One region of the Streptomyces sp. NPDC002018 genome, then DNA from elsewhere that is predicted to be linked to it. Evidence: riboswitches for the same ligand, from Rfam matches in the RefSeq annotation. Region 1 holds a riboswitch; each other region holds the start of a gene.
The links. A riboswitch is a leader RNA that binds a small molecule or an ion and turns the genes downstream of it on or off. The one in region 1 is predicted to bind cyclic di-AMP.

Region 1 (5,340 bases):
GACCGCTCCATCCGCTTCAGCGTGGGTGTCGTCGGCCTCCCCGGGCATCTCGGACAGGCCCGCCGGCTGCGCGCCGAGCTGCCCGCCCCCGTCTATCTCTGGATCAACGCGGCGGAGGGGCACGGCTATACGGACGAGGAGGCCGCCCGCTGGACGGAACTGGATCCCCTCTTCCCGTACAGCCGCCGGCCGCACCGCTCGGCCGGGCTGCCCTGCCGTACGGGTGAGTCGGTGATCTCGGTGGACGGTGAGGGGACCGTGCGGCGCTGCCACTTCGTCCGCGCGGAGCTGGGCAATCTCTACGACGGTTCCTACCGGGAGGCACTCGCGCCGCGGCCCTGCCCACTGGCGGTGTGCGACTGCCATATCGGCTATGTGCATCTGGAGTCGCTGCCGCTGTACGACGTCTTCGCGGGCGGAGTGCTGGAGCGGATCCCGAGGGTCCGCGATCCGCTGCGGGACGGTCCGGCCGGGCGGGCCGCCGAGGGGGGCGGCGCGGGCGCCGGTCCGGTCCTCGTACCGCTCGGCGCTCCCGGCGTACCACTCGGCGCTCCCGGCGCCGTCCGGCGGACGGGCCTCGTCGCGGAGGCGCGGCCGGAGGCGCGGCCGGAGCCGTAGGCCCTGTGCCGGGCAGGGCGCCGTCCGCCGCGCGGGCGGACGGGATCTGTCGCGGAGGGCCTGGGCCGCCCCGGCCTCACCGGTGCAGGGGCAGCAGGTCGGGGCGCTTCGCCACGACATGGTCTCCGGAGGATGCCCCGCGCAGCCTGCGCCCGATCCAGGGCACCAGATACTCACGGGCCCAGTTGATGTCGTCGCGCCGCACCTCGAAGCTGCCGCGCGGTGGCTGGGGCGGCCAGACCTGGTCGGGGTCGGCGGGCACATCGAGGCCGAGCACCTGCGCGGCGCGCAGCGCGACCCGGGTGTGGCCCTCGGGGGAGAGATGGAGCCGGTCGCCGTCCCAGGCCCGCCTGTCCTGGACGGACTTGAGGGACCAGAGATCGAGCACGGGGCAGTCGTAGCGGTCGGCGATGGCCCGCACATGGGCGGTGTAGGTCGCGATCCTGCCGCGCAGATGGCGCAGTACGGGGACGCCCCGGGTGTCGAAGCCCGTGGTCACCATGACCGTGCCGACCGCCCCGGTGAGATCGGCGACGGCCCGCTCGAAGCGCTCGGCGACATCGTCGGGGTCGGTGCCTGGCCGGATGATGTCATTGCCGCCGGCGCAGAACGTCACCAGATCGGGGGCGAGTCGCTTGGCGCGGGGTATCTGCTCGGTGACGATCTGGTCGAGGAGCCGGCCGCGTACGGCGAGATTCGCGTAGCGGAAGTCCCCGTGCACGGTGTCCGCCGGGGCACCGGGGACGGCCGTCGCGCCAGGCACCGGACCGGTGGGCCGGTCGGCCCGTCCATCGGCCAGCCGGTCGGCGAGCAGAACCGCGAGCCGGTCCGCCCAGCCGACATAGTGTCCATCGGGTCCCGGATCGCCCACGCCCTCCGTGAAGCTGTCACCGATCGCCGTGTACGACCCGAATACGCCTCTTCTTCTTGATCTCGAATCGTCTGCCACAAGAGCACATCTTTCACCCGCAGATGTGACCTACGCGACCGTAAGGAAGGGTTGACGAGGGGTGAGATATGCCATCGGTCAATTTTCGACCAAGCGGGAATATGCCCCACGTTCTCCGCCCGGCACGGAAGCGCCGGGCGGAGACGGAGTACCGGGACAACGGCGGTGTACGCCTCAGATGTTGACGCCGTGGTCGCGGAGATAGGCCAGCGGGTCGATGTCCGAGCCGTACTCCGGTCCGGTGCGGATCTCGAAGTGCAGGTGCGGACCGGTGGTGTTGCCGGTGGAGCCGGAGAGGCCGAGCTGCTGGCCCTCGCTGACGCTCTCGCCCTCGGAGACGGAGAGGGAGGACAGATGCGCGTACTGCGAGTAGTGGCCGTCGCTGTGCTGGATGACGACCTGGTTGCCGTACGAGCCGCCCCAGCCCGCCGTCACGACCGTGCCGTCGGCCACCGCCTTCACCACGGTGCCCGAGGGCGCCGCGAAGTCCACACCCGTGTGGTAGCCGCTGGCCCAACTGCTGCCGGAGGCGTGGTACGGGGTGCTGGTGCGGATGCCGTCGACGGGCAGCGTGAAGCCGGCGGAGCCGCTCTCGGCCGGCGCCTCGGTCGCCTCGTCCGTCGGCTGGGGCGCGGGGTCGGCCGTGGCCGGCGTGGTGGTGGATCCGCCCGAGGAGCTGGAGGGCTTGGCCGGGGGCTTGGAGTGGCCCTTGCCCGCGCCCTTCCCGTGGATGGTCAGCTCCAGTCCGGGGTGGATGAGTGAGGGGTTGGAGCCGACGGCCTCGCGGTTGTCCTTGTACAGCCTTTCCCAGCCGCCGCGGACATGCTGCTTGACGGCGATCCTGGACAGGGAGTCGCCCGCGACCACGGTGTAGGTCCGCGTCTTGTGGGCACCCTTCTTCGCGACGGCCTTCTTGGCGCCGGCCTGCTCCCCGCCGAGCTGTTGCTGGGAGACGGCCTCGGGCGCGGCGGCGGGCGCGGCCTTCTCGGCGGCGTGCGCGCCGGTGGCGCCGATGAGCGGAAGCGCGATGGCGGCTCCACCGGTGCCGGCGGCGATGAATCCGCGCGATACCGAGCTGGACTTGGGACGGCAGTGTTTACCCTTCGCGGGCATGGCGAATTCCTCTCCGGCGCCTGCGAGGTGAGCTGTCGGGTTCGGACTGGAGATGCCCGGTCGCACATGCTGAGCGACTTCACCCCGAGCCGTCCGGATTTCCGGGACGGCGTACTACCTGGGTCCCCCGCTCCTGCCACGCGTTGCTGGTCGGATACGAATTCCGAGCGGCGGCAGGATTCGGCGTTCCGCTCGGATTGAGGGTGAACGTAGGCCCAGTGGCACTACCGGTACAAGCGATCCTTTTCCGTCGACAAGGCGCACTCGCATTTAACCCGGGTTTACCGGTCACCCTGCGTGGATAACGGACTCCGAACTCCGCGCCGGACAGGGAATTCGAATACATGGCATCGCCACGGAACGTCACGGATATGATCCTGGTCACGGCCGGGAGACCAACTCGGTCATGACCGGGGCAGGTTATGAGGAATGGCTCAATACGGACAGATGCACCGTTGAGTGCTATTCAACCGCGATAAATGTCCGAATAGTCCCATCGGATTCCCGTCATCCGAACGAATTACTCCCCGAACAGGTGTCGTAGGGTCAGAGGTCGACAGCGTCGGCGAGCCGCGCCGACGGCAGACACGGAGGAGCAGGCCGTGACGCAGCAGGTCCCGTCGACAGAGCCCGAACTGGCCGGCGTGCGCAACTTCCGTGATGTCGGAGGACTGCCCACCACGGACGGCAGGCGGGTGCGGCCGGGCAGGCTCTTCCGCAGCGGCCATCTCGCCAGTGCCACCGCCGCCGACGCGGCCTTTCTCGCGTCCCTCGGACTGCACACGATCTTCGACTTCCGCAATGCGGCCGATCTCAAGCTCGACGGCGCGGACGTGGAGCTGCCCGGCGTACGCCATGTGAACATCCCGCTCACCGACCCGGCCGACGGCGCCGAGTTCTGGCAGATGGTCAGGGGCGGCGATCTGGACCAGCTCCGCTCGCTCCTCGCGGACGGCCGGGCGGCGACCCGGATGACCGACTCGTACCGCGCGATCATCAGGGAACGCACCGCCGAGCACAGCCGTGTCCTGCACTCCCTCGCCGAGGACAGCACCCCGGCGCTCATGCACTGCGCGGCGGGCAAGGACCGGGCCGGTCTCTCGATCGCGGTGGCCCTGCTCGCGGTCGGGGTGGAGCCCGGGGCGATCGAGGCGGACTATCTGAAGTCGAACGACCCGCACCGCCGCTATGTGGTCCGGCGCAGCGACAACTCGCCCTCCGGTACGTCCACCGAGGTGATGGACCTCCTCAGCCCGCTCTTCGACGCGCGTGCCGAGTATCTGGCGGCGGCCTTCGAGACCATCGGGAAGACCTGGGGCAGCACCGACGCCTATCTGACCGAAGGTCTCGGACTCGCCCCCGAGACCCGCGAGCGGCTGCGCGCCCGCCTCCTCGACTGACACGTTCCGCGGTCCTGAACAGCCGTTCGGCCAGCGCGTTTCGCGGTCCTCGACCGCCGTTCGCCGCGGTGGCGTGGTTGGGACATGTCTCAACCACGCCACCGCGAAGCAGTGACAGCCCCTCCGGCGCTACCAGATTCTGTCCAACAGCGCGTGACAGCGGAGTAGAACGAAGGGGCTGGACAGATGAGACGTATCCGCCTGACGGCGGCGGTATCCATAGCCTTGCTGATGACCGTGGGTGCTGTGGGGCCGGTTTCCGCCCGTCCCTCCGCCCAGGACACGGCGCCCGCCGGGCCCGCCGGATCCCCCGGATCCCCCGGGTCCGCCGCGGCGGGCACCCCGGTGACGGTGCGGCTGATCACCGGTGACCGGGTGACGCTCAGCACGGGCCCGGACGGAAAGCGCTCGGCCTCGGTCCTGCCCGGTCCCGGCCGCAACGGCATCCTCTTCCGGACCGCCGAGCAGGACGGCCGGCTGACCGTACTGCCGTCCGACGTCATGGACCTGGTCTCCGCGGGAACGCTGGACCGGGAACTGTTCGATGTGACCGCGCTGGTCTCCCAGGGCTACGACGAGGCGCACACCGACGCGCTGCCCCTGATCGTCGCCCAGCCCGCCGGGGCACGGGCCGCCGAGACCCTGCGCTCCCTGTCCGGGTTCCAGGAGGACTCCGCACCCTCACGGCAGTTGGCGAGCATCGGCGCCCGCTCACTGCGGGTCCCCGCCGACGATCTCGGCGGATTCTGGAAGACGCTCGCCCCCGCCGGGGACGCGAGGGGCACCAGCGCTCTCCGGGTCACCCCCAAGGTCTGGCTGGACGGCAAGGTGAACGCCGTCCTGGACCGCAGTACGGGACAGATCAACGCCCCCGCCGCCTGGGCCGCCGGCTACCGGGGCCAGGGGGTCAAGGTCGCCGTCCTCGACACCGGCGCCGACACGACGCACCCCGATCTGGCCGGCCGGGTCGTCGGGTCCAAGGACTTCTCCGGCAGCGGCGGGACCGAGGACGTCTTCGGCCACGGCACCCATGTCGCCTCCACCGTGGGCGGCAGCGGCGCCGCGTCCGGCGGCACCCGCAAGGGCGTCGCCCCGGACTCCGGCCTGCTGATCGGCAAGGTGCTCGGCAACGACGGTTACGGCACCGAGTCGCAGGTCATCGCGGGCATGGAGTGGGCCGCGGCCGAGGGCGCCAAGGTCATCAACATGAGTCTGGGCTCCGACGCCCCGACCGACGGCACCGACCCCATGAGCCACGCG
Region 2 (5,340 bases), on a different contig from region 1:
CGATGCATCTCTACACCAACTCGCTCAACTCGCTGGAGTCGGTCAGCGAGTTGCTGACGGTGGTGATCGTGTCTCTTCTCGCGCTGTACATCGGCGGTGTGCTGCGCCGCAGCGGGCAGCGGCTCGCGTCGGCCCGGATCATCGCCGAGACCGCTCAGCGGGCGGTGCTGCCCAGACCCGCCGAGCGGATCGGCGGACTCCGTATCGCCGCGCGGTACGAGGCGGCGCAGGAGGGCGCGTTCATCGGCGGCGACCTGTTCGCCGTGCAGGACACGCCGTACGGGGTACGTCTGGTGGTCGGGGACGTACGGGGGAAGGGGCTGGAGGCGGTCGAGGCGGTGGCGGTGGTCATCGGGTCCTTCCGCGAGGCCGCGGAGCAGGAGAGCTCGCTGGAGGGCGTGGCGCAGCGGCTGGAGCGGGCGCTCACGCGCGACGGGAGCAGACGGGGCGGGCTGGACGCCTACGAGGGATTCACCACGGCCGTGCTCGCCGAGATCCCGCACGACGGGAGTGTGGTGCGGCTGGTCAACCGGGGCCATCCCGATCCGCTGCTGATGTGCGAGGACGGGCGGGTACGGATGCTGGAGACGCGTGACCCGGCGCTGCCCCTCGGGATGAGCGAACTGGGCGCGTGGCCGGACCGCGCGGAACAGGCCGGGTACCCGGCCGGGTCGACGCTGCTCTTCTACACGGACGGACTGTCCGAGGCGCGCGATTCCCATGGTGTCTTCTACGTTCCGCGCGACCGGCTGGACGGCCGGATCTTCCAGGGGCCCGACGAACTGCTCCAGGCGCTGATCGACGACGTACGGCTGCACACGGGCGGCGGGAGCCAGGACGACATGGCGCTGCTGGCGGTGAACCGGCCCACGGAGGGGCAGCCGGAACGGCGCAGGACGATACCTCTCGTCCCCTGAGGCGACCCGGGCGCGGTCCGGGGGCGGCCACCGTATGTGATCGTGAGGTATCACTCCGCATAACATTTGACATACCGTCAGGTATGCGCGGTGTACTGAAAGGCAGTCAGCTCGCCCGATTGCGTGTGCATGTGCCCTGGTGTGTCCGTTGCGAAGTTGTTAATGATCACAGGGAACAGCTTGGAATAAAGGCCTGGTCTCTATTAACGTTCGATAACGCAGCGCGGTCGTCCCAGCCGACGTAAGAGTCGGCGCCGTGCTCACGCGCCGAATCCCGCAAGGGAACCGGGGAACCACACATTGGGGTGAATCGGGCGTTCTTTGCTGCCTTGTGCGGCGGAGGGCATCCGTAGGAGACCTTCCTGCTCCGAACCCGTCAGCTAACCCGGTAGGCGAGAAGGAAGGAAAGGAGTGCGCCTCAGTGGCGTCCAATCAGCCTGCCCCCACCGCCCCCTTCGAAACCCCCTCGTTCGGCGACCAGCCGGAGCGGGCCTGGGGAGAGTGGAACCCGACCGAGGAGTCCGTACGCCCGGTACGCGGCAGGCATCGCGTCGGCAAGCAGCGCAACGGCTTCGCCCGTAGCTCCACGGTCCTCGGCGTCGGCGTCATAGCCGCCGTCGGCGCGGGCGGCATGGCCACCGCGCAGGACAAGCCCGCGGTCTCCATATCCCTGCCCGACGCCATCACGGACAATCTCCCCGACGCCAAGTCGCTGCCGGGCATGGGTTCGCTGGCGGCGGACGAGGCCGAGCCCGATCTGCTGGCCAGCGCCCCGCTCACCACCGCCGGAATGACCACGGCGGACGCGGAACAGGGCGCCACGGACGCGGGCGAGGCCCTGCGGGCCCGGATCCTCCAGCAGGCCGAGCAGCAGCAGAACGAGGCCGACGCGACGGAGAAGGCGGCCGCGGAGGCGGCGGCGGCCGAGCAGGCCGCGGCACTCGCCAAGAAGCAGCAGACCGAGGCCGAGAAGAAGATCGAAGAGGCGAAGAAGAAGGCCGAGGCGGAGGCCAGAGCCAAGGCCGAGGCGGAGCGCCTCGCGAAGCTGGCCGCCAGCTTCTCCCTTCCCACCTCCTCGTACACGATCACCTCCACCTACGGTGAGTCCGGCTCCATGTGGTCCTCCGGCTACCACACCGGCCTGGACTTCGCCGCCCCCACCGGCACCCCGGTCAAGGCCGTGCACGGCGGCACGGTCACCTCGGCCGGCTGGTCGGGCTCGTACGGCTACCGCACCATCCTGGAACTGGATGACGGTACGGAGATCTGGTACTGCCACCAGTCCTCGATGACCGTCAGTGCCGGTCAGAAGGTCACCACCGGCGAGACCATCGGCCGGGTCGGCGCGACCGGCAATGTCACCGGGCCGCATCTCCACCTCGAGGTCCACACCCCGGGCGGCTCCGGCATCGACCCCATGAGCTGGCTGCGCAGCAAGGGCCTGACTCCCTGAGCCGGATGACTGCCTGAGCCGGATGACTGCCTGAGTCGGCCCGCCCCCCCCGGGGCCGAGCTCCCTTCGTCAGTACTGGCGGTACGGGTTGTAGCCGTCGTAGTCGATGTACGGCGGTGGCACCCGCACCCGCCCCGTGGCCCGCGCCGCATAGGTGAGCGCGGGCCCCGCCATGTCCCGGCGCTGCCAGAGATGGTGCAGCAGCTCCTGCTCACGCTCGACGAAGTCCGGGCCGACGCTGCCGCGCCGGGCGCGGTGGCGCAGAAACGCCAAGGACGTCGCGAACGTCTCGTACTCCCCGACCGACCTGTAGGCCTCGGGCCCGTATGTACGGCCCGCGAAATCGCGTGCCATGGTGCGCGCCCGCATCGAGGAGAGCGCCTGGGGCGCGGCGGACGGCAGCCAGCCGGCCGCCGCGTACGCGGGCAGTTCGGCCGCGACCGTACGCAGCTCGCGCTGCCGGCTCCAGATCGCCAGCCAGGTCAGCAGGCCGAAGACCGGCACCATGAACACGGCGTACACGGCGTAGAAGCCGAACGGGCCGAAGAGCGACGACGAGGCGTTCCACAGCGCGTGCATGCCCATCGCCAGCGCCAGACCGAGCGGCGGAAGGGCGAACCGCCGGATCCTCTGGCGGCGGGCCGCCATCGCCGCCAGCCCGAAGCCGATGCCCGTGAGCACGGTGAAGAGCGGGTGCGCGAACGGTGACATCACCACCCGTACGAAGAAGGTCGCGGCCGTCACGGAGGCCAGCCCCGAGAAGCCCGCGCTCCGGTCCTCGCCGAAGGCGCTGCCGAGATAGAGGATGTTCTCGGTGAAGGCGAAGCCGGTGGCGGTGAAGCCCGCGAACACGACCCCGTCGACCAGTCCGTTGAAGTCCCGTCGGCGGAACAGGAAGAGCAGCAGGATCGCCGCGGCCTTGGCGCTCTCCTCCACGACCGGCGCTATCACCGTGGCGCCGAGGGACTCCGCGCCCGCCGGGTCGGCGGTGGCGATGGCTATCCACCGGGTCGCGAAGGTGTTGGCGATGATCGCGACGAGGGCGGCCGCGAAGGCGCCCCAGGCGAAGGAGAACACCAGATTCCGCCAGGGGCCCGGTTCGACCCGGTCCAGCCAGCGGAAGGCCGCGATCAGCAGCGGGACGGGCAGCACGGCCAGCCCGAGGCCGACCAGAAAGCCCTGGGTGCCGGTCTGGTCCCGTACGAGCGCGAGGATCACCAGGCCGCAGAGGGCGAGCAGCGTGATCACGGCCCCCGCGCGCACCGCCCGGTGGCGCCAGAACGCGCGGCGCGGCCGATAGCGCCTGCGGGCAGGCTCGGGCACGGCGGTCCACAGGTCACCGAGCTGTTGCTGCCGCTCGTAGACGGGGATCGCCGGGCCCGGTTCGAGGCGCTGCTGCGTGGGTTCCGACACCCGATGACCCTAACGAGAAGCTCGGACACTGACGATGGTGCCTGTGTCCCTACCGCGGGTTACGCGGGTTACCTGGGTTACGCGGGTTACGCGGGTTACGCCGACGGGGCCCGCCCACCGGCCGTCCGTCCACAGGGCCTCTGCCCACCGGCCGTCCGTCACCCGGGCCTCTGCCCACCGGGCCGCTGCGGGCCGGCCGGCGCGCCCGTCCGGCCGGCCCGACGGACTCCGTCAGACGGACGGCGGCGGTTCCGGTACGCGGCGGAACAGCAGATCACGCACCACATGACCCTTGTCGAGTCCTTGGCCCTCGAACCGGGTCAGCGGCCGGAAGGCGGGCCGTGGCGCGTATCCGCCGTCCGGCACGGTGTTCTCGAAGGCCGGGTGGGCCGTCAGCTCCGCGAGCATCTGCTCGGCGTACGGCTCCCAGTCGGTCGCGCAGTGCAGCACGGCCCCGGGCTTCAGCCGTCCGGCGGCCAGCGTGAGGAACTCCGGCTGGATCAGCCGCCGTTTGTGATGCCGCTTCTTGGGCCAGGGGTCGGGGAAGTAGACCCGCAGTCCGTCGAGGGACGCGGGCGGCAGCATCTCCCTGAGCAGGATGATCGCGTCGCCGTTGGCCACCCGGATGTTGGACAGGCCGTTCTCCTCCGCGAGCCGGAGCAGATTTCCCTGGCCGGGGGTGTGCACATCGACGGCGAGTATGCCGGTGCCGGGGTCGTCCGCGGCCATGCGCGCGGTGGCCTCGCCCATCCCGAAGCCGATCTCCAGGACGACCGGCAGCCCGTCGAACAGGTCGGACGGATCGACGACCCGCTGTCCGTCGATGTCCAGGCCCCGGGCGGCCCACATCCGGCGCAGCGCGTCGGCCTGGCCCGGGGTGACCCGGCTGCGACGGGGCTGGAAGCTGCGGATACGCCGCTCGAAGTGCGAGCCCGCGGGATCGGCGGCGGGCCCGGCGCCATCGGGAAACATCCGGCTCATCATGCGGTCCCCGGCCCTGTCGGCGAGGTAGGCCCCGTCAGCGCCAGGGGAGGCCTCGTCGGTGGTGCGGGACGCCCCGTCAGCGCCAGGGGAGGCCTCGTCGGCGGTCCGCGAGGTCCCGTCGTCGGTGGGGGAGGCCCCTTCAGTGGTGCGGGAGGCAGTGGTGTGGGAGGCCCCGGCGGCCGTGCCGCTCGCGCCTGGCCCTCCGGCCCCGCCGCTCCCGGCGGCCCGCACGGCCTCCGCCGTCCGCGCGGCCGGCTCGGTGGTCGCCAGGGTCGGCTCGGTCGCCTCGGCCATCTCAGTCATCCCGCTCAGTCATCCCGGTCTTCTCGCGCTCGGCGACACGGCGGCCGGTCCTTCGGCCACCATGGGACCGATTCTACGGAGCGCTCGCGGCTTCCACGGAGCGCTCGCCGCCGCCCGGCCGTGCCTCCGCCTGCCCGCCCCGGTGCGGCCCGTGCCCAGGACGCCCCGCCTCCGCCGTTCCCGTCCGCGCCGCTCAGTCCTCCGCCGTTCCCGTCCGCGCCGCTCAGTCCCCCGGCGTTCCGTCCCGCCCCGCTCAGTCCTCCGCCAGCA
Region 3 (5,340 bases), on a different contig from region 1:
CGACGATGTGGTCGAAGTGGCTGAGCAGACCCGCCGTGCCGAGGCAGGACTCGACGACTTCTCTCGGGCAGTTGCTGGCGACGGCGAGAGGAGCGAGGCTCACGCACTCCTCGACCAGCCGGACGGCGCCGGGCATGGTCATCGGGTTGCCGGCCACGAGTCTGCGGAAGTGCCCGAGCAGCAGGACGGTCAGCTCCTCGGCGAGTTCGGGCCGGCCCGCCTCCTCGGCCATGAGGCGCCCGCAATCGGTGTAGTGCAGCCCCTTGGCACGCCCGGCGAAGCCCGGCATGGGCGCGAATCCGTACTCGCGCAGCGCCAGAATTCGGGCGTCCTGCCAGTGGCATTCGGTGTCCATCAGGGTCCCGTCGCAGTCGAAGACGATGGCCGCGGGAGTCCAGGAAAGGATGCGGTGAGCTGTCATCCGATTGTTCCGTTCAGAAGAGCCCGATATACGGCGGCGCTGACCGCCGCGACAGTGCGAAACACCGCGGGCACGTTGGTCACCCGCTGTCGGGCGGGCGCGATCCGGGCAGTCGCGGCCTTATGGAGAAGGCCGGTTGAGGCGACCACCCAAGAACATAACGATCGCTACGCTAGAGAGGGAAACTCTAGGTAGTCAAGTGATTTCGCAGAGTATTTACAGCTTTTACCTGTAGCGGAGGACGCCAAAAGCCCTCTGTTCCCCGTCCTGGAGAAAACGGAACACACAGAGGTTGTGATACGGCACGCAGATAATTCGAGCTGACGGACTGTATTCGACAAAGCGTGCTGCTGTGAACCGTCCGCCGGTGGGACGCAGCAAAGCGCCCCGGCTTTCGACGGCAGCGGCCTGGCGCGCGGCTTCCAGAAGAATGATGCCGGGAACATGGTCCGTCGCGTGGTCGAAGAAGAACGGATGTCTCGGATCGGCCGGGTCGACCAGGAGGGTGCCGCCGTCGAGCCCCAGGACGACATCGTGCGCGCCCGTCACCCCCAGCCCGCGGCTGTCGGGGCGGATCCGGCCGAGGGCGCCCGCCGGTGCGGCGGCCCGCGCGCGGCCCGTCCGCAGCGCCCCGTACCGTTCGCCGTCCATCACGCGCGCACCTCCCCCGGCCTGCGCGAACACCGCGCCGTGGGCGGTGAAGGAGACATCGAGCCGCACTCCGGTGAGCGTGCCGTCCTCGGCGGCGCGGCGCACCTCGCTCACACGGACCCGGCAGATCACACCGGTGGCCCCGGAGACCGCCCGGGGTTCCGCCGACGGGTCGATCTCGAAGAACAGATCGGTGATGAGCAGATGCGCGGTGGGCGCGACCTCGAAATAGCGGAGCGGGATATAGATCCCGAGCTGGCGCAGTGTCTCGACGATCATCAGCGGACTGTGCAGATCGGCGCCGTCGCGCGGAAAGGTCGGATGGGACCGGGACCAGGACGCCGCGGCGTCGAACCCGCCGTCCGGGCTCCGCCGCACGTCGGTGAGCAGCACCTCGGCCACGGAGTCCCGGTGCACCATCTCGCGGGCGACGGTGCGTGACCAGGACAGCGGCCGGACATCGCGCACGACGTCACCAACCGTTGTATTCATGCGACAAGAACACCGCAATTTTCGTGGCCGCGCACCCCAGCCGGGAGGGTCCGAGCGGGGCGCGCCAAGCCCGCCACGCCCGGCGGTAAAAGCCGCTACATTGCCTGCTGTCATTTAACGGAACGGCAATCCGGGGTACTTGTGCAGGTTCGGGTGGAGCAGGTTCGGGCGAAAACAACGCGGAGGTTTCTTCTGGAAGTGGCGGCACAGTTGTTCGACGAGCGAGGCTACGCCGGAACCAGTATCAGCGATATCAGCACGCAGTCCGGCCGTACCAGCGGGGCCATCTACTTCCACTACGCCAGCAAGGAGAATCTCGCGCGGGCCATTGTCGAGGAGCATTTCGCGACCTGGCCGAATCTGATCGACCGGCACAGCTCGTCCGAACTCCCGGCGCTGGAGCGACTGGTCGCGCTGAGTTTCGAGGTGGCGAGGGCTTTCCGGGACGATGTCGTCATCCGCGCGGGCGCCCGGCTCTGGGCGGAGCGCAAGGCCATCAACGCCACATTGCCGAGGCCTTTCGTGGGGTGGCTGGAGACGGTCACCGGGCTGCTCGAAGAGGCCCGCCAGGAGGGGCAACTCACGCGTGACGTCACCCCGCAGGTGGCCGCGCACGGACTCGTGTGCGCGTTCTTCGGACTGCACACCGTCTCCGACGCCCTGGAGGGACGCCGACAGATCGAGGAGGCGCTGCACGATCTGTGGCTGCTGCTGCTGAACGCCCTTCAGACCGACCCGGATCCTGCGGCCCTGCTCGCGCGGGTACGTGACCGTCCCCGCACGGCGGTGCCCGCCGGCGGAGCGGCCCGCGCGTGAGGCGCGGCGCCGGGGAGCCGGGGGGCCGGCGGCGGCGCGCGCCGGGGAGAACGGCGGCCGGACCCGGCCGGGACGGGTCGGTGTCCCGGCCGGGTCCGGCCGTGTGGGGGTGTGACGGTACGTCGGGGGAGGCCGCCGGCGAGGGCACGGGCGCGCCCCCGTCGGTGGGGCGTGCGCGCGGACCCTCGCCGACGGGCCTGTCAGTAGGGGCCGTTCACATTGTCGATCGAGCCGTACCGGTCGGCCGCGTAGTTGCACGCGGCGGTGATGTTGGCGACCGGGTCGAAGCTGTCCGTCGACGTACCGGGCACGTGGTAGGCCTGGAACGTGGGGTCGATGACCTGGAGCAGGCCCTTGGACGGGGTTCCGGCCGCCGCGTTGGAGTCCCAGTTGTTGATGGCCGCCGGGTTGCCCGAGGACTCCCGCATGATGTTCCGGTAGATGCCGTCGTAGCTGCCCGGAATGCCCTGCGCGGCCATGATGTCCAGCGACTCCTTGATCCAGCCGTCGAGGTCGTCGGTGTACGTCTTGGCGTCCGCCTGGGTGACGGTGCCGCTCGTGTCGGCCGACGCGTTCTCGGCGGTCGCCGGCGCGGTTCCCTGCTCGGCCGGCGCGGTGGCCGGGGTCTGCGGCGCGGCCGGCTCGGCCTGCGCGGCCCCCTCGGACGGCGCGCCGAGGGTCAGTTCGAGGCCGGGGCGGATCAGCGCCGGGTTGCCGCCGATGGCCTCCCGGTTGTCCTCGTACAGCTTCTTCCAGCCGCCGCTGACGGAGTGTGCGGCCGCGATCTTCGAGAGAGAGTCCCCCGCGACCACGGAGTAGGTGGCCGGGCTGTCCTTCTGCGCCGACGGCGCGGCCTCGGCGGCGGTCGCGGCGATGAACGGAAGGGCGAGTACGGCGCCGCCCGTGCCGACGGCGGCGAGACCTCGGGCGAACGGGCTGGTTCTGGGACGGCGGTGCTTGGCCTGTGCGGGCATGACGCATTCCTCTCCGTCGCCTGCGAGGTGAGCTGTCGGGTTCGGGCTGGAGATGCCCGGCCGTGATATGCGCACGGCTTCACCCCAAGCCGGTCCGTATTCCGGACCGGCGCCTTACCTGGGTCCCCCGCTCCTGCCGTAGGTGAGTGGGTTGGGGTTTCCGGACGGCGGCAGGATTCGGCGGTCCGTCCGGAGTGACGTGAACGTAGGCGGAACGCCCGGAGAAAAACAAGCCCGGAATTCACACCGGCAATCCGGTGGACGGATCCGTACGGGAATCATCCGGCGGCGCGGAAGAGGCGGGGGAACTCAACTCTCGTTCCCTGGGAGCGAAGTGGGCGGGAAGGCGAGAACCGCAGCTCACCGCCGGTGTGACACACATCATGGCCCGCACAGGAATGGCCCGCGCCACAAGACCGCACAAACACTGACAAGCCATAGGAATGCGAGAGAAATGCACCATGGGGAGAACACGGACAAATAGCCAATATAGTTACTTTTCGAATGGGGGATATCCGCGCCCCGTCCACGCCGTATCCATGCGCCGTTCCGCTCCCGCGCCTCCCTCAATTCCATGGCGGCCCCTTTTATTCCGCACCGCTCCGCCCGCCGGTTCAGGACTCACCGTCCACCGCACATACGTCCTCATGGAATACGCCCCCAGGGCCGTCGGAGTGCGGGGAACGGACGGCGCCGGGCCCTTTCCCGATCGACGGCCGCATTCCTGGGAGTTGAGGTCATGGACACCCCCGGTAACTTTTCCGGTCGGCGGGGAGAAAGGCAGGGGAAAGGGGAAAGGCGGGGCATCAACTCGGTGTGCGGCGAAGGCCGTCGGGGGACGCGCGAGCGGACCGCGGCCTCCCGCGGGACGACAGGACCGCCGGTCCGCCCCTCCCGGACCGTCCCGCGATCCGCGCGACCGTCCAGCGCCGTTCGCGCGAGCCGGAGTTGGACTCCCGGGCAGGGCGCGACCACTCACTCCTTCCGGGCGTCTGGCCCGTGCGTGAGAATCGCGTCCAGGGCGAATTCGACCCGGCGGTCGTAGGCACTGTCGCCGAGATGTGCGAGCACCCGGTGCAGGGAGGGATGGGACGCGGCGGAGACGGCCGCGGCCAGGCGTTCGTCCATGGCCGGCTCGGCCGCCTGCTCCTCCTGGGTCAGACCGAGGAGGAAGTAGACGATCGTCCAGAGCGTCCAGGCGGCCTCCCGCTCCCCCCTCCCCCCGCTCAGCAGCGCGTCGACCAGCGTCTCCGCGTACCGGAGCGTGTGCGGTTCGGCCACGAAGGTGCCGACCACGAGCGCGGCTCCGTCCCGGTGGGCGAGCAGGGCGCGGCGGAAGCGACGGGCCAGCTCCCGTACCCGCTCGTTCGCGTCGTCGGGCAGACCGGTCAGCGGCACGGTCCCGACGATCGCGTCGGCCATCAGCTCCAGGAGCCGGGCCTTGCTCTTCACATGCCAGAGGACGGTGTTCATCCGTACGCCGAGCCGGTCGGCGACCGCCCGGGTGGACAGGGCGTCCAGCCCCTTCTCCTCCAGGACGTCCAGCGCCGCGGCGACGACGGCGCCGGGGTCCAGGCGCGGCTCGCGCCCCTCGCTCGCTTGCTTCTTGGTCACTGACCTAGTTTACTGCGTCCATGGCATTGGTCAGTGACCAAGGAGGAGATATGGAGCAGCAGGTCGTCGTCGCGGGAGCGGGCCCGGTCGGACTCTGGCTCGCCGCCGAGCTGAGGCGCGCCGGAGTGAGCGTCACCGTCGTCGAGGAGCGCGAGGAGCGCGACACGCGCTCCAAGGCCCTCACCGTTCACCCCCGTACGCTCGAAGTGCTCGCCTCGCGCGGTGTGCACGAGACGTTCCTCGGCGAGGGCGTGCCCATCCCCGGCGGCCACTTCGGGATGCTCGACGCCCGGCTCGACTTCCGGCGGCTGCGCACTCCGTTCCCGCATACGCTGGCGCTTCCGCAGGCCAGGACCGAGGAGCTGTTCGAGG

Region 2: another riboswitch for cyclic di-AMP. It lies ahead of ACFYYH_RS32730 (M23 family metallopeptidase); the one in region 1 lies ahead of ACFYYH_RS02080 (peptidoglycan DD-metalloendopeptidase family protein).
Region 3: another riboswitch for cyclic di-AMP. It lies ahead of ACFYYH_RS23705 (transglycosylase SLT domain-containing protein); the one in region 1 lies ahead of ACFYYH_RS02080 (peptidoglycan DD-metalloendopeptidase family protein).

The regions. Positions count from the first base shown of each region.
Region 1 is NZ_JBIASO010000001.1:488,593-493,932, reverse strand. Features, by position in the region: gene ACFYYH_RS02090 (STM4011 family radical SAM protein) at 1-618, shown strand, start outside; gene ACFYYH_RS02085 (SGNH/GDSL hydrolase family protein) at 695-1,567, opposite strand; gene ACFYYH_RS02080 (peptidoglycan DD-metalloendopeptidase family protein) at 1,742-2,680, opposite strand; cyclic di-AMP (ydaO/yuaA leader) riboswitch at 2,685-2,876, opposite strand; gene ACFYYH_RS02075 (tyrosine-protein phosphatase) at 3,283-4,080, shown strand; gene ACFYYH_RS02070 (S8 family serine peptidase) at 4,267-5,340, shown strand, end outside.
Region 2 is NZ_JBIASO010000033.1:15,116-20,455, reverse strand. Features, by position in the region: gene ACFYYH_RS32735 (PP2C family protein-serine/threonine phosphatase) at 1-917, shown strand, start outside; cyclic di-AMP (ydaO/yuaA leader) riboswitch at 1,173-1,327, shown strand; gene ACFYYH_RS32730 (M23 family metallopeptidase) at 1,339-2,370, shown strand; gene ACFYYH_RS32725 (PrsW family intramembrane metalloprotease) at 2,440-3,783, opposite strand; gene trmB (tRNA (guanosine(46)-N7)-methyltransferase TrmB) at 4,015-4,767, opposite strand; gene lhgO (L-2-hydroxyglutarate oxidase) at 5,324-5,340, opposite strand, start outside.
Region 3 is NZ_JBIASO010000014.1:182,600-187,939, forward strand. Features, by position in the region: gene ACFYYH_RS23690 (HAD family hydrolase) at 1-421, opposite strand, end outside; gene ACFYYH_RS23695 (ScbA/BarX family gamma-butyrolactone biosynthesis protein) at 647-1,564, opposite strand; gene ACFYYH_RS23700 (ScbR family autoregulator-binding transcription factor) at 1,706-2,380, shown strand; gene ACFYYH_RS23705 (transglycosylase SLT domain-containing protein) at 2,581-3,354, opposite strand; cyclic di-AMP (ydaO/yuaA leader) riboswitch at 3,359-3,509, opposite strand; gene ACFYYH_RS23710 (TetR/AcrR family transcriptional regulator C-terminal domain-containing protein) at 4,330-4,968, opposite strand; gene ACFYYH_RS23715 (FAD-dependent monooxygenase) at 5,019-5,340, shown strand, end outside.